Regions from separate parts of the Bacillus sp. HSf4 genome, predicted to be linked through region 4. Evidence: riboswitches for the same ligand, from Rfam matches in the RefSeq annotation. Region 4 holds a riboswitch; each other region holds the start of a gene.
The links. A riboswitch is a leader RNA that binds a small molecule or an ion and turns the genes downstream of it on or off. The one in region 4 is predicted to bind S-adenosylmethionine.
Positions count from the first base shown of each region.

Region 1: it holds a riboswitch for S-adenosylmethionine, as region 4 does, so the genes downstream of both, P3X63_RS21660 (5-methyltetrahydropteroyltriglutamate--homocysteine S-methyltransferase) here and metK (methionine adenosyltransferase) in region 4, are expected to answer to the same signal.
Region 2: it holds a riboswitch for S-adenosylmethionine, as region 4 does, so the genes downstream of both, metN (methionine ABC transporter ATP-binding protein MetN) here and metK (methionine adenosyltransferase) in region 4, are expected to answer to the same signal.
Region 3: it holds a riboswitch for S-adenosylmethionine, as region 4 does, so the genes downstream of both, mtnK (S-methyl-5-thioribose kinase) here and metK (methionine adenosyltransferase) in region 4, are expected to answer to the same signal.

Region 1 covers NZ_CP120679.1:4,197,801-4,203,357, reverse strand. Annotated here, with positions in the region: gene P3X63_RS21665 (glycosyltransferase family 39 protein) at 1-1,802, opposite strand, end outside; gene P3X63_RS21660 (5-methyltetrahydropteroyltriglutamate--homocysteine S-methyltransferase) at 1,943-3,103, opposite strand; SAM riboswitch class I at 3,148-3,257, opposite strand; gene P3X63_RS21655 (BglG family transcription antiterminator) at 3,838-5,557, shown strand, end outside.
Region 2 covers NZ_CP120679.1:3,499,564-3,505,120, reverse strand. Annotated here, with positions in the region: gene P3X63_RS18255 (acyl-CoA dehydrogenase family protein) at 1-759, shown strand, start outside; gene P3X63_RS18250 (arsenate reductase family protein) at 884-1,240, shown strand; gene gcvH (glycine cleavage system protein GcvH) at 1,302-1,685, shown strand; gene P3X63_RS18240 (YusG family protein) at 1,744-1,980, shown strand; gene P3X63_RS18235 (toprim domain-containing protein) at 2,049-2,390, shown strand; gene P3X63_RS18230 (thioredoxin family protein) at 2,408-2,716, shown strand; gene P3X63_RS18225 (SCP2 sterol-binding domain-containing protein) at 2,837-3,184, shown strand; SAM riboswitch class I at 3,387-3,494, shown strand; gene metN (methionine ABC transporter ATP-binding protein MetN) at 3,599-4,624, shown strand; gene P3X63_RS18215 (methionine ABC transporter permease) at 4,617-5,285, shown strand; gene metQ (methionine ABC transporter substrate-binding lipoprotein MetQ) at 5,299-5,557, shown strand, end outside.
Region 3 covers NZ_CP120679.1:1,529,712-1,535,268, forward strand. Annotated here, with positions in the region: gene P3X63_RS07805 (PAS domain-containing sensor histidine kinase) at 1-337, shown strand, start outside; gene P3X63_RS07810 (methylated-DNA--[protein]-cysteine S-methyltransferase) at 342-839, shown strand; gene mtnA (S-methyl-5-thioribose-1-phosphate isomerase) at 1,049-2,110, opposite strand; gene mtnK (S-methyl-5-thioribose kinase) at 2,123-3,310, opposite strand; SAM riboswitch class I at 3,394-3,537, opposite strand; gene P3X63_RS07825 (carbon-nitrogen family hydrolase) at 3,620-4,399, opposite strand; gene P3X63_RS07830 (pyridoxal phosphate-dependent aminotransferase) at 4,494-5,557, shown strand, end outside.
Region 4 covers NZ_CP120679.1:3,224,394-3,229,950, reverse strand. Annotated here, with positions in the region: gene P3X63_RS16605 (dicarboxylate/amino acid:cation symporter) at 1-910, opposite strand, end outside; gene pckA (phosphoenolpyruvate carboxykinase (ATP)) at 1,043-2,626, opposite strand; SAM riboswitch class I at 2,822-2,962, shown strand; gene metK (methionine adenosyltransferase) at 3,361-4,563, shown strand; gene asnB (asparagine synthase (glutamine-hydrolyzing)) at 4,786-5,557, shown strand, end outside.

The DNA.
Region 1 (5,557 bases), 970 kb from region 4:
TGAAACTGGCCGGAGCTGTCAGGGCTCATGCCTGCTGGAGCTTCATTGGCGTTTTGGCTGTTTTGCTTGGAGTCGGAATCTGTTGACCCGTTATTATCGTTGTTTTCATTATTGTCTGTTTGGCCATTTTGGCTGCCGAATCCAGGAGGTCCGCCGCTGTTGTTCATCTTGCCGCCTCCCCCGCCGCCAAATGATTGTGCGGATGTAGGTCCGGCTTGCGGGATCATCCCGTTCACCCCGTCAGCGAGGGTCGCGGCAGTCCAGTAGAAAGGACCGATCAGCATGCCGAGAAGCGCTGCAACTGAAACGTAGTAGCTGAACGACTTTCCTTTTTTGACAAAGATGAGCAGACAGCTTGTGACGACTCCGAAAGCGCCGATCGCGATGCTCCAGCCGATTCCGATCTCGCTGAGATAAGGGCTGAAGATATACAATTCAAACGCGGTTGTCAGCAGAACACCGCTCGGAAGAAGCCATTTTTTCCAGCCGTTTTCATCCTGATAGAGGCGGACTAATTCCGTCCATCCCGCACCTGACAAGGCGGCAATCGGTGCTGCCAGCATGATCAGATAGTAGTGGTGGAAGAATCCGGCGACACTGAAGAATCCAGCGACCGGCAACAGCCACATTGTCCAGAAAATCGTTTCATTCGTTGTCTCATTGAATTTTCGTTGACCGCGAAGGCCTGTAATTAGTAAACCGATGATGCCGAAGAAGACGAACGGAATCAGCCAGCTTGCCTGTCCGGAAAGCTCAGATTGGAACAATCTCAGTGGCCCGGGTGTTCCTGTGCCGAAAGAACCTGCACCGTTTCCGCCGCCTCCGGGACCGCCGCCGTTTTGGACATCGCCCATTTGGCCGCCAGGTCCGCCTGAAGGCATCTCGCTTCCGCTTGGCGGAGTCATTTGTTCAGTTTCTGAGTCCGAACTGTTATCGGAACTATCGTTTTGTTGCTGTGGTGTTTCCTGCTGCTGGTTCTTTTGCTCTTGATCAGAAGCAGCTCCTCCGCCTGAACCGTTTTGTCCGGTAAGACGCTGGATTCCGTTGTAGCCAAAAGCGAGCTCCAGTACCGAGTTGGTTTGGCTGCTTCCGATATAAGGCCGCGAACTTTCCGGCTGGCTGTCGACGATGACCGCCCAGGAAACGGAAACACCTGCCAGAACGATAACTGCTGTGATAAGGGAAACGATTTTTTTGCGAATCGTCGTCTTTGCTGCCATCAGGTAAAATAGCATGAATGCAGGCAATACCATATAAGCTTGCAGCATTTTGACGTTAAAGCCGACGCCGACCATACAGAAGGCTCCGAGCAGCCATCCGATTTTTCCTTTGCGGACGGCTTTAAACAACATCCATGTTGCGATCATCAAACAAAGGACGAGAATGCTGTCAACGTTGTTTGTATGGCTGACGGCAACGGCAATCGGTGTACATGCCATCACGAGAGCCGCTATTCTTGCCGCCGTTTTTCCGAAGGTCGGTTTTACAATAAAGTACAAGAGTGATACAGAGATCACTTCAGCAATCGCTTCGGGCAGAACGACGCTCCAGCCGTGCACGCCGAATACGAGAGCGAACAGTGTTTGAATCCATAATGCGACAGGCGGTTTATCAACCGTTACAAAGCCTGCCGGGTCAAAAGATGCGTAAAAGAAATTATGAAAGCTTTGGGTCATACTCTCAACGGCCGCCGTATAGTAGGCGTTGTCTGTGTCGTTATTCCAGATGCCGTAAAGGTTTAAACATGCAGATAATGCGAGAATCAATACAAGAAAGATATCAATTTTCCTTTTCTTTTCCATTATTCGGTCACCTCACTTACATGCATTATAGAAGCCAAATATGATCAAACTATGAACAAATCAAGAAGGATTTTTAAATTGTAAAAACGCGGGCAAAAAAAAGAGACATACCGATTACGGTATGTCTCAAACGCGTGTTTTTATTTCCACACATCTTCTGCAATGTCAATTACATGGCGCAGTTTTTCCCACTGCTGTTCTTCCGTTAAAAGGTTTCCCTCTTCCGTTGAAGCGAAGCCGCACTGCGGACTCAGGCAGAGCTGGCTCAGATCAACATAGCGGGAAGCTTCTTCAATACGGCGCTTGACGGCTGCAGGGTCTTCAAGCTCTCCAAACTTAGAAGTAATTAAGCCGAGGACGATCTGTAAATCTTTCCGTTTGACGTAACGAAGCGGTTCAAACCCGCCGGAGCGTTCATCGTCAAATTCCAGGAAGAGTCCGTCAAGGTTCAGTCCGTCGAAAATCGTTTCCGCGGCCGCGTCGTAGCCGCCTGAGGCCACATATGTCGAACGGAAGTTTCCGCGGCAAATATGCATGGTGACGGTCAAATCATCAGGGCGTCCGTCAAGCGCTTCATTGATCGTTTTGGCGAAGGATTCACGCAGTTCATCAGGCTGGCGTCCGAACGCTTTGATTTGTTCGTGTCCCTTTTCAGAGAAAAATACGGACCAAGCTGTGTCGTCAAGCTGCAGATAGCGGCAGCCTGCATCATAAAACGCGTCGATCGCTTTTTTGTAAGCTTGGGCCACATCATGATGGAACTCATCCAGATCCGCGTACGGGCTTTCATCAAGCTTTCCTCTGAAAAACAGCATATTCGGGCTCGGAATTGTCATTTTCGCCGTATGGTCTCCGGCAATACGATGAAGAAAACGATAATCGTCAAGCATTGGATGATTCGTAAAATCGACTTTGCCGGTCACTTTTATGCCGCGCGGTTTTGTTACTACATTGTGAAATTGAATTCCCTTGTCCGCTGTATAACCCTCTACACCGTCAAGGCCCTCCAGAAAGTCGAAGTGCCACCATGAGCGGCGGAATTCGCCGTCTGTCACGGCTTGAAGCCCAATCTCTTTTTGTTTTTCAACGATGCGCTTGATCTCTTCGTTCTCGACTTCGCGCAATTGTTCAGTGGTGATTTCACCGGACGCTTTTTGAAGGCGCGCTCTTTTCACAGGTTCTGACCGCAAAAGGCTGCCCACTTGATCAGCCCGGTACGGCCCCTTTTTTTGATTTGGCGTTTGTGACAGTTCAGCTGCTGGATTTGTCATGATTGATCCCTCTTTCTGTTTTGGTAACATAAAAAAGCTCTTCCTGATAAGGAAGAGCTTGATAGACAATCTCCTCCTTATCTTCAAGAACGCGAATACGCTCTTAAGGATTTAGCACCATTCTGTCATAGACAGCGGTTGCCGGGTTTCACAGGGCCAGTCCCTCCACCACTCTTGATAAGGAAAACCTTTTTTATGCGATTTTTATAATAATTTTAATATTAATACTTTTTATGAAAATGTCAATGGTATTTGGCAAAAATCTCTCTGTTTAGGTATTTTTCCATACCGTTTGATATTTTTCATTTTCCTCTGCAGCCATTCGTTCCATTCGAGGTTTGCTTGATGTCTTCGGATTGGACAGCATCGTATAAATGTCTATGGCCTTGAATGATATTAAATCGACTCAAGGTGTGATTTTTTCTGAAAAGCAGTTGTGAGAACGTTCAACAAGGTGATGCATCAAAGGCTTCATATTGAAGTGTGTTATCTTTCAATTCCAGGTTTGCAAAATACGTATGAATCAAATGGTCCATTTTAAACATCTTTGATTTATAGATTGTGGGAAAAACACCGGATCAATGGGTTTTCGACAAACTGCCTTCAGGCGGTATTTCTTCAGATATTTATCATATCCCGGAAACAGAAAAAGATGATCACAATCGATATTTGAAAGCGTTTTCTAAATTGTGTTCAACTACCATATTTCCGGTCGCTTTAAAAATATAATAGAACTAAGGTCTCGGGATAGAAGGGGGGATTAGATGAAAAATAAATTAAAAGACGTTGTTCAGCATTTAGTGATGAATCGTTCTTCTACGGTCGATTGGATCGAAAAAGAGATCAGCCAAAATAAAAGTGCAATTTGCAGCCATATTAGACAGCTGAATGACTACATTGGCAAGCAGAAGCTGGATTTGATTCAAATTACCCGAGAAGACGGCCGCATTTTGATCTCTGACAAAACGCGGGAATACCTTTATATCATGCTGAAAAAGGCAACATTTGTTGAACTGGACTACATTCCGCCGGAACTGAGAACGGGCCTGATCGTCATTAAACTCTCCACAAATCCGGCCCGTGATTCTTTAAAAGAGCTGGCTGACTTTGCAGCGGTCAGCAAAAATACGATGCTCCATGATATGAAGGCCGTCAAGGAATCTTTGCGAAACGAATCGCTGGATTTGCAATATTCGAGAAAAGACGGTTATCAGTTGATCGGCTCTGAGTATCGCATTCGCAAAAAGCTGGTCATTGAGACGAAAAAACTGCTGACTCGCGATGCCGGCGCCGCCTTATTGGAGCGGAAAGGGCTGATCGATCAAAATGAGCTGTTCCTTTTAAAAGAACGCTTAATGAAAGCGGAAAAAGAATTGAAGATTTCGCTGACTGACGAACAAATTGAAGATTTACCGATCGTCCTCTACTTGCTGATCAGGCGGATCAAGGAATGCAGGCGGGAGTGGACGCTTGAATTTGAAGAGGCGGACCTCATCCATACAAAGGAATATCAGTGTCTTAAAAATATATTTTGGGGTATGACCGAGCTGAGTGAAAACGATAAATTGTATTTGTCTCTTCAGGTGCTGTCATCCAACAAGCTTGAATCTGCACTTGATCTTTCAAGCGGCGGGGATCTGGTGAATTGCGTCCATGAATTCCTCGATGTGCTTGAAGGACAGCTGGCGACAGATTTAATGAAGAAAGAAGAGCTTAAACATAGGCTGCTTCTCCATTTGCGGCCTGCGGTTTACAGAATAAAGATGGGGCTGAACATCGACAATCCATTAAAGGATCAATTTATCGGCGAATTTCCATCCGTCTATTCCATCGTCAGCAATTCCGTTTTTCCGATCGAAAAGGTTATCGGGCTGCCGCTCTCGCAGGAAGAGGTCGCTTATCTTGCGATGATTGTACAGGCCTGGATTCATCAGACAGAAGGAGAAGCGGATTTTGTCTTTAAAGCTTTGGTTGTATGCCGGAACGGAATTTCTGTATCAAAGCTTCTCCTTGAAACATTAAAAGGAATGTTTCCCCATTTTCAGTTCATTGGCGCATATGCGGAGCGGAATTTTAAAGAACACGAACAAAAGGTGGATTTTATTTTTTCAACCGTCCCTTTAAATACTGTGAAAAAAACGTTTTTAGTCGATCCGATTTTAAATGAGAAAGATCGCTTCTTATTAAAAAAAGAGATTCAAAAATATATAGAACAAGATAGTGAAAAAAAGGCGCGCGAATTATTATTTCATTTGAAAGATTATATCGATCAAAAGGATTATCCGGCTGTGCAAGAGAAACTCATGTCTTTCTTTAATCAATCATCTTCTTCTGCATGTGCAAACGACGATCGCATTAAAGGTGAAAAGCTGTTCCCATTTTCAGAAGACCATATCGGTTTTACTGAAAGGGACATGAGTTGGGAAGAAGCGCTTGAACAAGCGATTAAGCCCATGAAGTTAAGGGGGTCCATCAATGAAAATT
Region 2 (5,557 bases), 280 kb from region 4:
GACGGGCGCCAGGTGGCCAAATCGATTGCCGAATATGCCATCGAATGTTCGTTAAATAAAGTTTTTGGATCGGAAACACTCGACTATATCGTTGATGAAGGCGTGCAGATCCACGGCGGCTACGGCTTCATGCAGGAATACGAAGTGGAACGGGCCTACCGCGATTCGCGGATTAACCGGATCTTTGAAGGAACAAATGAAATCAACCGCCTCATCGTCCCGGGCACCTATTTGAAAAAAGCCATGAAAGGGGAACTGCCGCTCTTTGAAAAAGCCAAAGCCCTTCAGGAAGAGCTGATGATGCTTATGCCTGAAGAACCGGGAGACGGCGTCCTCGAACAGGAAAAGTATCTGCTGCAAAACGCCAAAAAGATCGCGCTGATGATCGCAGGGCTTGCTGCACAAAAATATGGAAAAGCGATCGATCGCGAACAGGAGATTCTCGTGAATATCGCTGACATCGTCAGCCAGGTTTACGCGATGGAGTCAGCCGTTTTGCGAACAGAAAAAGCCATCACGGCGCTCGGCGAAGAAAAAAATGCCCAGAAAATCCTCTACACGCAAATTTTCACACAGGAAGCGTTTCAGGAGATTGAAAGCCATGCCAAGGAATCATTAATCGCCATGGAATCCGGCGATTCGCTGCGGATGATGCTCTCCGCCCTCCGCAAGCTGACACGCTTTACACCTGTCAATGTCATTGAGAAAAAACGCGAAGCCGCCAAGGCCGTCTTCGAAGCGGAAAAATTTATTGTGTAAATCCAAAAGCCCCGTTCTTTTCGAGCGGGGCTTCTAAGCTGAACAAAGGACTGCAAACAACGGTTTGGGCTTTTAAAAAGATCTGTGTTAAAATAACCTCGGATAAATCGAGAGGGGTGAGTGCATGGCTTTAGATTTTTATTGGTACCCGAAATGCGGGACATGCCGAAAAGCGAAAAAGTGGCTCGAAGATCACGGCAAAGAAATCAATGGGATACATATCGCAGAACATCCGCCAAGCAAGGAAAAGCTGAAAGAGCTTTATGAAAAAAGCGGACTTGAATTGAAAAAGTTTTTCAACACAAGCGGTCAAAAATACCGGGAACTCGGCTTGAAAGACAAGCTGCAAAACATGTCTGAGGATGAGCAGCTTGAATTGCTTGCTTCCGACGGGATGCTGATCAAACGTCCGATTACGACAGACGGCCGGAAGGTAACAGTCGGTTTTAAGGAAGATCAGTTTAAGACATACTGGTTATAATGCATCAAGATGTGATATCTTCAATGTAGGACGATTTAAAACACTTTATGGAGGGGTAGCCATGAGCACACCAAAAGAACTGCGTTATTCTGAAGAACACGAGTGGGTCAAAACCGAAGACGGCAAAGTCAGAATCGGAATTACTGATTTTGCGCAATCTGAGCTGGGGGACATCGTTTTTGTCGAGCTGCCGGAAGTCGGAGACGAAATCAAAGCGGACGAGCCATTTGGAAGCGTTGAATCTGTTAAAACCGTTTCAGAATTGTACGCCCCGATCAACGGGAAAGTGGTTGAAGTGAATGGGGAACTCGAAGACAGCCCTGAGTTTGTCAATGAATCACCGTATGAAAAAGCGTGGATGATCGTCGTTGAACCGTCTGACGCATCAGAAATCGACAGCTTGATGACTGCCGAACAATATGATGAAATGATCAAAGAAGACTAAAACTTTAGGATAGCAGCCTCTCATTTGGACACGCTATAGCATAGAGGGGGTGTCCAAATTGACGCTGAAAAAAGAGCGTATTGATATTACAGAGCATGTGAAAGGCCATTTTAAAGGCGGCGGCATGCATCTGTACCATGAAAACGAACCGATCGGCCGGATGACCGGTATGGATCAATACGAGCTGAAATCTGGATATATATTCCAAGATCAAAAATTTTACAAAATGGCTGATACGATAAGCAAACCGGATGCAAAATATGTGGACTGTGATGACCAGCAAGGCTGGTGTTAAAGGCCGGGCGGTGAATACTCACTGCCTTTTTTTATGAAAAATCTATTTTTCTCTCAAAGGTGATCCATATGCCGGAAAACGAAAAAGTCATGATCGTCGAAGGAAAGTCCGATAAACTGAAAGTCAAACATGTCGTTGAAGAACCCATTGACATTATTTGCACAAACGGAACGATCAGCCAGACAAAGCTCGATGAATTCGCCGAGAACCTGTATGATAAAGACGTTTACATACTGGTTGATGCCGATGAATCCGGGGAAAAGCTGCGCCGGCAGCTCAAAAGGGAACTGCCCGAAGCGTCCCATTTATACATTGACAAAGTCTATAAAGAAGTCGCTGCAGCCCCGAGCCGCCATGTAGCGGAGATCCTGTTCCGGTCAAACATACGAGTGCATAGCAAATTTTTATGATGAGGTGTGTAAAACCTATGCAGGAACTTCAGGAACAAGAATTAAAACAGCTTGAGCAGAAGACATGTGTCCTCTATTTATACACGCCGTTTTGCGGAACGTGCCAGCTGGCTGGAAAAATGCTGGAGGTTGTTGACGAAATGCTCGCCGACATCCCTTTCTATAAAAACAATCTCAATTATTCCCCGTCATTCGCCAAACAGCATGAGATTGAAAGTGTGCCGTGTTTTATTCTTTATCAAAACGGACGGATCGTCAAAAAAGGGTATGCGTTTCATTCCGTTTCCTATTTATATGAGACAATTAAACAAAATGCTGTTGATTAAGGGTATTTTTGACATATTTCTCGGGAAATAACCCGCAAAAACTTGTCGAGCAATTCATAAAGGACTCCCGCTGTATACAGAGAATCTGTAAGTATGACCAATTTACAGGAGGTTATACAGTTGGAGAAAACAGGATTGATAGAAAGAGAGGATCGGTCTCTTTTTTTAAAACCTCTATTATCCACAACAGCTTTGCTGATTACATTTCAAGGAGAAAAAGAAGCTTTTACGTTAGCGATCAACGAACAGGGGGAAATGGAAAAATCTACTCCTGTGGAAAAAGCTCACTTGACTTTTTTTGGAGAGCAAAGCGAGATTATCGACCTTCTTCATGGAGATATTTCCCTGCAGCAGCTCGTACAGCGCGGCACCGTCAAGGTTAAAGGCTCCTTCAGAGCTTTATTGAAGCTCGAAGCGATTTTATGGCTGACAGACGGTTTCTTCAAAAACAGCGACCTTCAATTATAAACTTTCCAAATGTTGAAAATTAGACACTTTCACCGTGTTAAGGCAGACAAGGGGGGAGGCGGACGTTCAGCACGCCTCTTTTATCTGTTCATCAGATCGGATAGGCCGTTTGTCTTACGAAAAGTAGTTGACAACTATTTTTTTGCATGATATTCTACTGTAAGAATTCCGATCATAATAATCAAAAAATAAATATATGTTTCTCTTATCCAGAGAGGTGGAGGGAAGTGCCCTATGAAACCCGGCAACCATCAACAGATGTTGAAATGGTGCCAATTCACACGAAGCGTTAAGCTTTGAAAGATGAGAGAAAGGCCCAAGCTTTCAAAGCCTTTCTGCTCATGTGTGCAGAAAGGCTTTTTTTCATAATATGATTGGACCTCAAAGAATAGAGCAAGAAAGCAGGTGGTGGCTTTGATAAATCTTCAAGGTGTTTCAAAGGTTTATCAGTCAAAGCATGGAGATGTCAATGCCGTCCAGGATGTCACCCTTTCGATCAAAAAAGGTGAAATCTTCGGAATTATTGGATATAGCGGAGCCGGTAAAAGCTCCTTGATCCGTCTCTTGAACGGACTAGAACAGCCCACTTCAGGCACAGTTGAAGTAGCGGGCAGAACGATTAGCGAAATTAAAGGGAAAAAGCTGAGAGATGCGCGAAAAGAAATCAGCATGATCTTTCAGCACTTCAACCTTTTATGGTCAAGAACGGTGCGCGACAATATTGCGTTTCCGTTGGAGATCGCCGGCGTCAGCAAAGCAAAACGGCAGAAAAGAGTCGCTGAACTGATCAAGCTCGTCGGCCTTGAAGGGAAGGAAAACGCCTATCCTTCACAGCTGAGCGGCGGACAGAAGCAGCGCGTCGGGATCGCAAGGGCGCTCGCAAACAATCCGAAAGTTCTCCTTTGTGATGAAGCGACTTCAGCGCTTGATCCGCAGACGACTGACTCGATCCTGGGTCTTCTGTCTGATATCAATGAACGGCTCGGGTTGACGATTGTCCTGATCACACATGAAATGCATGTCATCCGGAAAATCTGTCACAGAGTCGCTGTCATGGAAAACGGCAGAGTTGTTGAAGAAGGCGACGTATTGGACGTCTTCAGAAAGCCGAAGGAAGACATGACCAAGCGCTTTGTCCAGCAGGTGACCGAACCGGAAGAAACGAAGGAAACTTTGAAGCATTTCCTTGAAGAAACGAAAACCGGGCGGACGATTAAGCTTACATTTGTCGGCGAAGCAGCCGAAACGCCGCTGATGACGCAGATCATCCGAACATTTGATGTTGAAGTCAACATTCTGCAAGGGAAAATTTCGCAGACGCAGGATGGTGCTTACGGTTCGCTGTTCATCCATGTTGACGGCGATTTGGATGAGGTCAATAAAGCGGTCGAATTCATCAAGAGCCGGCAGGTAGAAGCAGAGGTGATCACAAGTGTTTGAAAAACTGTTTCCGAATGTAGACATGGAGCAGCTGTGGAACGCGACATATGAAACGGTTTATATGACGGGGATTTCGCTTTTGTTTGCATTTATCATCGGCGTGCTTCTCGGTTTGCTTCTTTATTTAACTTCAAAAGGAAACATCTGGGAAAACAAACCGATTAATGCGGTAATCGGGGCTGTTGTCAATGTGTTCCGGTCGATTCCGTTTATTATTTTAATTATCATATTGCTCAGCTTTACGAAATTTATCATGGGAACGATTTTGGGTCCTAATGCGGCGCTGCCTTCATTAATCGTCGCATCGGCACCGTTTTATGCCCGCCTTGTGGAAATCGCCCTCCGCGAAGTCGATAAAGGTGTGATTGAAGCGGCGAAATCAATGGGTGCGAAAACATCGACAATCATTTTCAAAGTGCTGCTGCCTGAATCGATGCCGGCTTTGATTTCCGGTATTACTGTAACAGCGATTGCGCTGATCGGTTCCACAGCCATGGCCGGTGCGATCGGCTCCGGCGGACTCGGCAACCTTGCATATGTCGATGGATTTCAAATGAACAATAATGACATTATCGTCATTGCAACGATTTTTATTTTGGCTATCGTTTTTATCATCCAATTTATTGGGGATTTTATAACAAATAAACTAGACAAACGTTAGGGAGGATACGAAAGTGAAAAAAGGGTTATTAACGGCTTTACTTATCATTTTTGCCGGCGTACTTGCCGCATGCGGGTCATCGAACAGCGAAGGAGATAAAGACAGCAAAGTGATCACAGTCGGAGCGACGCCGACGCCGCACGCCGAAATTCTTGAAGAGGCAAAACCGCTGTTAAAAGAAAAAGGCTATGAGCTTAAAATCAAGAAATTCACCGATTACAAACTGATCAACAAAGCGCTCGCTTCAAAAGATCTTGATGCAAACTATTTCC
Region 3 (5,557 bases), 1.7 Mb from region 4:
TCAGCTGAAACAGGTTTTTATCAACATTTTGAAAAATGCGATCGAAGTAATGCCGGACGGCGGCAATGTCTATGTGTCGATCAAGCCGAAGGGGAACGATCATATCCTCATATCGCTTGCCGACGAAGGGATCGGCATGACGGAAGACAAATTGAAGCGGCTTGGCGAGCCTTTTTATACAACAAAAGAACGGGGCACTGGACTTGGCCTGATGGTCAGCTATAAAATTATTGAAGAACACAAAGGAAAAATTGAGGTCGAAAGTGAGGAGGGAAAAGGCACGACCTTTCACCTGACACTTCCGATCAGACAACAGCATGAGGAGGAGGCTTTATAACATCGTGAGTTTTTATATTGAGTTCAGTTCGCCCTTTGGACAAGCATATATCGTCGAGGAGAACGGCCGCATTACACATGTGCTTTTGAATCAGGAGGAATTGGAGAATCTGCGGGAAAAAGATGCAGAGCTCATGCCCAAAAAAACGCCGCTATTGCTGGATGCGAAGCGTCAGCTTGAAGAATATTTCCGGGGCGAGCGCCAAACCTTTTCACTGCCGATCGATCAGGAGGGGACGGTTTTTCAGAAAAAAGTGTGGAAAGCGCTGGAGTCCATTCCTTACGGTGAAGCACGAAGCTACCACGATATTGCCTGTGCCATCGGAAATCCGAAAGCCGTCCGGGCAATCGGCCAAGCAAACAAAAAAAACGCGCTGCCGATTTTGATTCCCTGCCACCGCGTCATTGGAAAAAACAAGACGCTGACAGGGTATGCGGGAAATGAAACAGATAAAAAAGCGGTGTTGCTTGAGCTCGAGAACATTCCTTATAAAGGAAAATAATGCAAGCGCGCCGTTGCTTTTTTTTGTCGGCGACATATAATTTTATTAAGCTAAAAATGTTGGTCTTGGTAAAAAAGGAGGACGAATCAATGAAAACAAACCGCCCGCAAAAAATTGTCGGCTACACCGAATTGTTCGTCAAACTGCATGTCCTGACAAAAGAACAAAAAAAAGACATTATGAAATTCATCAAAATCCGCTAAAGCTGCCTACACGTTAGCTTTAGCGGAAAAAAGCGCTTCGATTTCTTCTGTATAATGGCCTGTGATGATCCCTTTTTCTGTAATGATCCCCGAGATCAGATGATTCGGAGTGATATCGAAAGCCGGATTGAACACAGGCACCTCCTGCGGCGCGATCCGTGTCCCTGCGATCTGTCTGACTTCATCTGGATCGCGTTCCTCAATCGGAATGGCGTCTCCGCACGAAATCGAAATATCAAAAGTTGACAGGGGAGCGGCAACGAAAAACGGAATTTGAAAGGCATTGGCGAGTATCGCCAGCCCATAGGTTCCGATTTTATTGGCTGTGTCTCCGTTTTTTGCGATCCGGTCTGCTCCGACAATGACAGCAGAAATGTTTTTTTCTTTCATCGTATGTGCGGCCATGCTGTCGGTGATCAGCGTGACGTCGATCCCGCCCTGCATGAGTTCCCATGCCGTCAGGCGCGCGCCCTGTAAGACGGGCCTCGTCTCACAGGCGTAAATATGAAGGTCAAGATCTTTTGTTTTGGCCAGATAAAACGGGGCAAGAGCCGTTCCGTATCTGCTTGTCGCGATCGATCCGGCGTTGCAGATCGTCATGATATTGTCACCGGATTTAAACAGCTGCAAAGCATTTTGCCCGATCAGCCGGCATGTTTCCTCATCTTCAATCTGAATCTGAATCGCTTCATGGATGAGATCGGTTTTTGCTTCATTCACAGACCGGGCGCCTTCAGCGCTTTTCATCAGCCTGTTTAAGGCCCATGATAAATTGACGGCTGTTGGTCTCGCGCCGTTTAACACATTTTTGATTTCGGCAAGCTTTCTTTGGAATTCGGAAACATCCGCCGTTTCGATTTGTTGGGCGCAAAGCGCAAGCCCGAACGCCGCTGTGATGCCGATGGCCGGAGCTCCCCGCACCTTCAGCGACCGGATCGCATCATAGATGTCTTCCTGTGTCGTCAAATTGAGATATTCCGTTTTCTCGGGCAGCTTTTGCTGATTTAAAATTTTTACCGATGTTTCTGTCCACTCCACAGAGCGGGGAACTGCAAATTGTTCTGGCATGTTAGTCACTCCCTAAAGCAAGCTCTGAAACGCTTCAATGATATCTTTAGGCGTCCGGAAACTGCTGCGTTTTTCAATTAATGCCGCGCCTGTTCTCAATGCGAGCGTTTTTTGCCGGATCTGTCTGTCAAATGGGGCGATCGTATCCAGATCGGCGACATGGGCAAGCCCGATCGTCCGGCGTATCAGTTCGCAGCCGGCGAAGCCGGCGGCGTCCTCCAGCGCTTGTTTCAGTGTTGCTTCCAGTCGTCCGGGCGCGTGTTTGTACTGATCAAGGCTGTCTTTTTCCCATGCTTCGCTGAATGTGCGGCTGAATGTGTTCCATACGGTTTCAACATGGCTGTACAGCGGGCCGCGTCTGTTTTCTTCGCGGGCCAAAGCATTTAAAAACAGATTGGCGATAAACTGGCCGATATCAAAACCGATCGGACCGTAACATGCAAATTCAGGATCGATGACTTTCGTTTCGGCATCACCGGCAAAAATGCTTCCGGTATGCAAATCGCCGTGAATGAGCGTTTCCGACGAGGTTATAAAACGCTTTTTCAGCTTTGCCGCTTCAAGCTTCAAGGCACCATTGCCCCATAACTTCTCCGCTTCACCGCGCAGCTCTTCCTCAAAATCATTTGTTTCATTGTCGAAGAATGGATCTGTGAAAACAAGGTTTTCTGTAATGTCGCATAAATCAGGATTGATAAACTGCTTGCACAAACGCTCTTTTACTTTTGGATCCAATGCATAGTCAGACGAGTAAAACAGCGTTTTTCCGAGAAATTCACCGATATCCTCTGACAAATGCGGATAATCGTACCCTTCGATCAGTCCTTTTCTGGCGATTGTCAAATGGGACAGATCCTCCAGCACGGTGACGGCCAGCTCTGTATCCGAGTAATACACTTTGGGCACAAGGTGTGGTGCGTGCTCAGCCTGCCGGATCAGTGCGCTGCTTTCAATTCTCGCCCTGTCCAATGACAGCGGCCAGCTTTCGCCGACGACTTTCGCATACGGAACGGCCTGCTTGATGATCAAGCCTTTCTTTTGCTCCTGATCATACACGCGGAAGACGAGGTTCAGGTTGCCGTCGCCGATTTCCCGGCATGTCAAAGTGCTTTTGCTTGAAAAAAGTCCGAGCCGGACGGCGAGCGCGGCCGCAGAGCTTTCTGTCAGGATTTCGTAGGTTGCGGTTTTCGTTACGGTCATTTTAAAATTCCCCCTCAAAGTCGTTAACAAAATAAAAAGCCTCTTTCTCATCGAGAGAAAGAGGCTGATCGTCGCGCACGCCTCTCTTATCTCTCAGAATGCAAATCTGATGGAATTAGCACCGTGCCCTAGCGGCGCAAAATGCTCGCGCCCCATTTCACAATGGTATTACGGTCGGTTGCTGTTGGGATCATAAGGCCAGTCCTTCACCCAACTCTCGATAAGAGAAATCAATATAAAATTTTGAAATTTCAGTTCGGTCAGTTGCTGAACATGTTACCAGTATCATTGATTATTTGTCAATACTTTTTAATATAAATCTTTGCGGATGTCTTCAAAAACCGGAATGTGCCCTCTCGTTTTTTCGATGTCCTTAAGATCGATTTCGGCGCTGATGACCGTTTCTTCGTGTCCTGCTTCTGCAAGAACCCGTCCGAGCGGATCGATGATCATGCTGTGGCCGGCAAATTCGTTTTCCGGATTTTTCCCCGAACAGTTGCAGGCGGCGACAAAACATTGGTTTTCAATAGCTCTCGCGATTAGAAGGCTCCGCCAATGATCAAGCCTCGGCCGGGGCCATTCCGCCGCCACGAAGAGGATGCCCGCTCCTTTTGAGGTGTGTTTTCTGATCCATTCCGGAAAACGGATGTCATAGCAGATGACACCGGCGGCAGGTGTGCCTTCAATCTCAAAGCCGCCGTCGGCGGAACCGGCGGATAAATAGAGATGCTCATCCATCAGCTGAAAAAGGTGGACTTTGCTGTATTCTTTGATCAATTGCCCGTGTCTGTCCGCGATATACATCGTATTGTATACGCCGTCCTTTTTCTTGACGGCGACTGATCCGCACACAATATGGACAAGGTTGGCCTTTGCCGTTTTCCTGAGCCATGCTTTCGTTTGTTCGCCTTCATCGTCGCCGATTTCATCGAGTTTTTTTAAATCATAGCCTGTCGTCCAAAGCTCGGGGAGAACGAGGATATCCGCATGCCGGCTTTCCGCTTCGATCAGCCGCTCCGCTTTTTTGAGATTTTCCGAAGGATTGCCGTATGCGATATCGAATTGCAGGCAGGAAATCGTCCGCTTCACTCTTATTCACCTCATTTTTTGCTTTACAATTTACCTTTAACAATATATGATGATGGACTATCATTTCAAGAATTTTTCAAAGCGGGTGAAAAAAATGAAATTTGAGTTTTCTGATGTGCTGAAACAGCTTCCGGAACAATTTTTTGCATCACTGGTCAAAAAGGTGAATGAAAAGATGGCAGCGGGTCATGATGTCATCAATCTCGGCCAGGGAAACCCTGATCAGCCGACACCGGATCATATTGTTGAAGCGATGGCAAAAGCCGTGCATCATCCTGAAAATCATCGCTATTCTTCCTTTCGCGGGAGCCGCAAGCTGAAAGAGGCGGCAGCCGAATTTTATCAAAGGGAGTATGGTGTTTCCCTTGATCCTGAGCGGGAAGTTGCCGTATTGTTCGGCGGAAAAGCGGGCCTTGTAGAGCTGCCGCAATGCCTGTTAAATCCGGGGGATACCGTGCTCGTTCCCGACCCGGGATATCCGGATTACTGGTCGGGTGTTGAGCTGGCCAAAGCGAAGATGGAAACGATGCCGCTTACCGCGGACAATCATTTTCTGCCCGACTACAGCGACATTCCCTCTGAGCTAAAAGAAAAAGCGAAGCTGATGTATTTGAACTATCCGAACAACCCGACCGGAGCTCAGGCCACACCGGCGTTTTTTGCAGAAACCGTCGGGTTTGCCAAAGCGCACGGCATTTGTGTCGTTCATGATTTTGCCTACGGGGCGATCGGCTATGACGGCCAAAAGCCGGTGAGCTTTCTGCAAACAGACGGCGCTAAGGAAGCCGGGATCGAAATTTATACGCTGTCCAAAACCTACAATATGGCGGGATGGAGAGTCGGATTTGCGGTCGGAAACGCCTCTGTGATCGAAGCGCTGAATCTCTACCAGGACCATATGTATGTCAGCCTTTTTAAAGCGGTGCAGGATGCTGCCGCCGTCGCGCTTCTCGCAGATCAAAGCTGTGTGAACGTGCAAAATGAACGATATGAAAAACGGCGGAACGTCTGGATCAAGGCTGTCCGGGATATCGGCTGGGACGCCCCGTTTCCGGAAGGCTCCTTTTTTGCCTGGATGCCCGTCCCCGAAGGCTTTACATCTGAAGAATTTTCGGATTTGCTGCTGGAGAAGGCTAATGTCGCGACAGCGCCGGGCAT
Region 4 (5,557 bases):
TCGGCGTCTGCCCGTTTAAAATCAAGACGCCCATTGCGCAGCTTGTCAGGGTGATCGTACTGCCTGACAAATGAATATTGGCGAGAAGCGGAACCGCAAAATCGGCCACTTTTTGGCTGGCGCCTGTTTTTCTCACTTGTCTGAGCGTCACCGGAATGGTTGCGGCTGAAGACTGTGTGCCAAGCGCGGTAAAATAAGCAGGCGCCACGATTTTCAACAGTGCGAACGGGTTCCTGCCATTGGCAAGGCCTGCCGTCGTGTATTGAAACAAGAGAATGACGAAGTGCAGCACAATAATCATCACAAACACTTTTGCAAACACGGATAAGATGGTCTGTACCTGGCCGCCGTACGTCATATTTGTGAAAATGCCGAAAATATGAACGGGCAATAAAGGAATAATGATATACGAGATCAGCTTTTCGATAACCGTTTGAAATTCATCAAACGCGTTTTTTAATGTTTTGCCAGGCAGATAGGCGATTCCGATACCCATGATGAAAGCGAAAATCAGCGCGCTCATCACGCTCATGAAAGGCGTCATTTCAATCGTGAAAAATCCGCTTTGCAGCACTTCTTCCGGATTTTTAAATTCCTGCAGCTGATGTCCGGAAATGATGGCGGGCAGCAGGTTTGAGCCGACGAGAAAGGCCAAAAGCCCCGCGATAATGGTTGACGCATAGGCGATACCGGCTGTAAGGCCAAGAATTTTTCCAGCTCCGCGTCCGATTTGTCCAATGCCCGGAATGATAAAAGCAATAATAATAAAAGGAATGGCAAATTTGATAAAGTTTCCGAAAATGTCATTGAACGTTGCGGCGGTTTTGACAAACCAAAGCGGAGCAAAGCTTCCAACGATAACACCAAGAACAATTGCCGTGATAATTCTCGGCAGCAATCCAAATTTCATCGATATGTCCTCCTGAAGTATACAAATGTTTTTATCATATTATCATATGAAAACTTTCTTTTGTTAAAAATGAAAAAAGTCTTTATTTTCAAACAACAGCAGCGCAAGATCTTGCGCTGCTGCTTATTGGTTTTAGATCAGAGGACCTCCGGCTTTTTCGATATCGCCGGTATTAGAAAACTTTTTAAAGTTCTTTTTAAATTCGTTTGCCAAAAGAATTGCTTTTTCTTCGTACGCTTTTTCATCCGCCCAAGTTTTTGCCGGTTCGAGCACCTGATCGGGAACACCCGGAACGTGTATCGGCGTATGCAGACCGAAAATCCGGTCCGTTCTCATGTCTGCATGATCCAGTTCACCCTCAATTGCGGCTTGAACCATTGCTCTCGTATAAGCCAGGCTCATTCTCTCTCCGACGCCGTAGCCTCCGCCGGTCCAGCCTGTGTTGACGAGGAATACGCTGACGCCGTGCTCATCAATTTTGCGTCCCAGCATTTCTGCATAAACATGGGCCGGGAGCGGGAGGAATGGCGAGCCGAAGCAGGTTGAAAAAGTCGCTTCAGGAGAGGTGATGCCGCGTTCTGTTCCGGCAAGCTTGCTCGTATATCCGCTCAAGAAATGATACATCGCCTGTTCTTTCGTCAGTTTGCTGATCGGAGGAAGCACGCCGAACGCATCCGCCGTCAGAAATACAATGGTTTGCGGGTGTGCCGCGATGCTCGGTTTGACAATGTTGTCGATCGCCTCTATCGGGTAAGCGGCTCTAGTATTTTCCGTATAAAAGCTGTCAGAGTAATCCGGTTCCCCGGTTTCAGTGTCAACGACGACATTTTCAAGAACGGAGCCGAAGCGGATCGCTCTATAAATCTGCGGTTCTTTTTCTTCGCTTAAATGGATGCATTTTGCGTAGCATCCGCCCTCAATATTAAATACACCTGTACTTGACCAGCCGTGTTCGTCATCGCCGATCAGCCTCCGCTTCGGATCTGCCGAAAGGGTCGTTTTTCCGGTGCCTGACAAACCGAAGAAGAGAGCGGTTCCCCCTTCCTCGCCGACGTTCGCAGAGCAGTGCATCGGCAGAATGTTTCGTTCCGGCAGAAGAAAATTCATAATCGAAAAAATCGATTTTTTCATTTCTCCGGCATATTCGGTTCCTCCGATTAATATGGTGCGCTTCTCAAATGAGACGATGATAAATGTTTCCGATCTTGTACCGTCAAGGAGCGGATCGGCTTTAAAATGAGGAGCGGAAAGGATCGTAAAAGGCTCTTCAGCCGGCTTTTGATGATGATCTTCAGGCCTGATGAACAGCTGTCTCGCGAACAGGTTGTGCCAGGCGAACTCGTTGACGACAGTGATCGGAAGGCGGTATTTTTCATCTGCACCCGCAAATCCTTCAAACACAAACAGTTCGTCGCGCTCCTTTAAATAGCTGACGACTTTTGTGTAAAGCCTTTCAAAAGCGGCCTCTGAAATCGGCTGGTTTACGGCGCCCCAGTCAATCTTTTCCTTTGAGCTTTCCTCCTCAACAATGAATTTGTCTTTTGGAGAACGGCCGGTATATGTACCGGTCGTCGCCCGTACGGCTCCTGATGATGTCAAGACCCCCTCTTTGCGGTGAAGGATTTTTTCAACAAGATGCGGAACGGATAAATTGAACTGGACGTTATCACCCGTTAATAATGTTTGCAAGTCAGTCGCCAAATCTACAGAATTCATAAAAAACCTTCCTTTGCGTGTTTTTTAATGTGTATAACATTAATGTAGAAATAGTATAACACATTTACTCTTATAGTCTATACTGTTTTCTGCAATTTCGTTCGGGTTTTTTCTTCAAAGAGTTGTTCCAAATTTATCTTGACCGATATTGACATGACAAGCCATTTTAAGATAAGATATTTCATTGAGCGGATACTCTTATCCCGAGCTGGCGGAGGGACAGGCCCGATGAAGCCCAGCAACCGGTTTCTCTCTATATAAAGGATGTAAAACAGTTCCTGAGAACACTATGGTGCTAACCTGATGCAAGGTGTCGAATACCTTGAGCGATAAGAGTGAAAGGCACGCAATACCAGACCCTTTCCTCAGAGAATAGGAAAAGGTTTTTTTATTGCATAAATCCATATACAAAAACTGCTAAAAAAAATGCCTTCAGGACGAAGGTACTGGGCGTTTTTCACAGGACGTGAAAGGTTTTAGCCGAGTATCAAGCAGGACGAAGGTACTGGGCGTTTTTCACAGGACGTGAAGGGATGCAGCCGGGAAGCCGATCAGGAAAGGCCGCCTGCAAAAGGGGAATATCGGCTCAGGATCTCGTTAAGAATAAGAAATATGGAAATTCTTTCAAAGTGAGAGGTCATGATGCCCCGGTGCGTCATATCATGTAAAAGGGACGGGTTCCGTATCATCATTAAGATCACGGCTGATCTTCATATACAGGAGGAAATATAAACATGAGCAAAAATCGTCGGTTATTTACTTCAGAGTCAGTTACAGAGGGCCATCCGGACAAAATTTGCGATCAGATTTCGGATAGTATATTAGACGAAATTTTAAAGAAAGATCCGAATGCACGCGTCGCATGCGAAACATCTGTAACAACCGGTTTGGTGCTGGTAAGCGGTGAAATTACAACATCCACATACGTGGATATTCCGAAGACAGTACGCGAAACGATTAAAGAGATAGGATACACTCGCGCAAAATACGGCTTTGATGCTGAAACATGCGCAGTATTAACATCTATAGACGAGCAGTCTCCTGACATTGCAATGGGTGTCGATCAGGCGCTTGAAGCGCGTGAAGGTGACATGAGCGACGCAGAAATTGAAGCGATCGGAGCCGGAGACCAAGGCCTGATGTTCGGCTTTGCCTGCAACGAGACAAAGGAACTCATGCCTCTGCCGATTTCCCTTGCTCATAAATTGTCCCGCCGGTTGACGGAAGTTCGGAAAGAGGAAATCCTTCCATACTTGCGTCCGGACGGAAAAACTCAAGTAACCGTTGAATATGATGAGAACAATAAACCGATTCGCATCGATACAATCGTGATTTCTACACAGCATCATCCGGAGATTACGCTTGAGCAGATTCAGCGCAACCTGAAAGAATATGTCATTAATCCGGTTGTGCCAAAAGAACTGATCGATGAAAACACGAAATATTTCATTAATCCAACAGGACGTTTTGTCATCGGCGGTCCGCAGGGAGATGCCGGATTGACCGGCCGGAAAATCATTGTCGACACGTACGGCGGATATGCCCGCCACGGAGGCGGCGCGTTTTCCGGGAAAGACGCGACAAAAGTTGACAGATCTGCCGCTTATGCTGCCAGATATGTAGCGAAAAACATCGTCGCAGCAGGACTTGCCGAGTCATGCGAGGTTCAGCTTGCCTATGCGATCGGCGTCGCTCAGCCGGTATCGATTTCGATTGATACATTCGGTACGGGAAAAGCGAGCGAAGAGACTTTGATTGAAGTGGTTCGCAAAAACTTTGATCTAAGACCTGCCGGCATTATCAAGATGCTTGACCTGCGCCGTCCGATTTATAAACAAACGGCAGCATACGGACATTTTGGACGCCTTGATCTTGATCTGCCTTGGGAGCGCACGGATAAAGCAGATCAGCTTCGCAAAGAGGCGCTAGGAGAATAACAACCGCATAGCCGCTTAATCAAGCGGCTTTCTTTTTCGCGACGGATACGGGACGCTTTTGAAACTTGAAAAACAGGTTTCATATGTTTGTTTTTTTATTGAAAACAATGAGGGCAATATGCTCGTTTTTCAAGTTTTTTGAAACGTTTTTCTTTAAATACATGTCTAATCAAGAAGCAGATCTTACTCTGCATGAAATTTAAAAAAATCGGAGGCAATACTATGTGTGGATTTGTAGGGGTATTCAATCATCGCCCATCATCCGAGACGGCAGGCCAGGAAGAACTGATTAAACAAATGAATGAATTGATTGTACACCGCGGTCCCGACGATGATGGGTACTATCATGATGAGCATGTAGGCTTCGGATTTAGAAGGCTGAGCATCATCGATGTTGAAAACGGAGGACAGCCTCTGTCATATGAAGATGATTCCTACTGGATTATTTTTAACGGAGAAATCTATAACTATATAGAATTGAAAGATGAGCTTCTTTCAAAAGGCTATCAATTTCAGACCGATTCCGATACCGAGGTTTTGCTTGCGACCTACCGCCATTATAAACAGGAGGCTGCATCAAAACTGCGGGGAATGTTCGCCTTTTTAATCTGGGATAAACAAGAACAGCTTTTATACGGAGCACGCGACCCGTTTGGCATTAAGCCGCTTTATTTTACAAAAACGGACGGCCATGTTTATTTTGCATCAGAACGAAAAAGCCTGATGCCTGTCGGTGCTGAGCTGGAATTTAACGAAAAAGGCCTTCAGCAATATACATCTTTCCAATTCGTGCCTGAGCCTGAAACGCTTGACAAAAAGGTGCGAAAAGTGGAACCGGGTCAGCAGTTTACGATTCGTCCCGGAGAAGATCTTCAATTTAAAACATACTGGAAAGTTCAATTTAAGCCGGTGCAGACGGAAGAAGAAAAGCTTGTTCAGGAAGTAAGGGACGCGATTTTTGATTCTGTCAAAGTCCATATGAGAAGCGATGTGC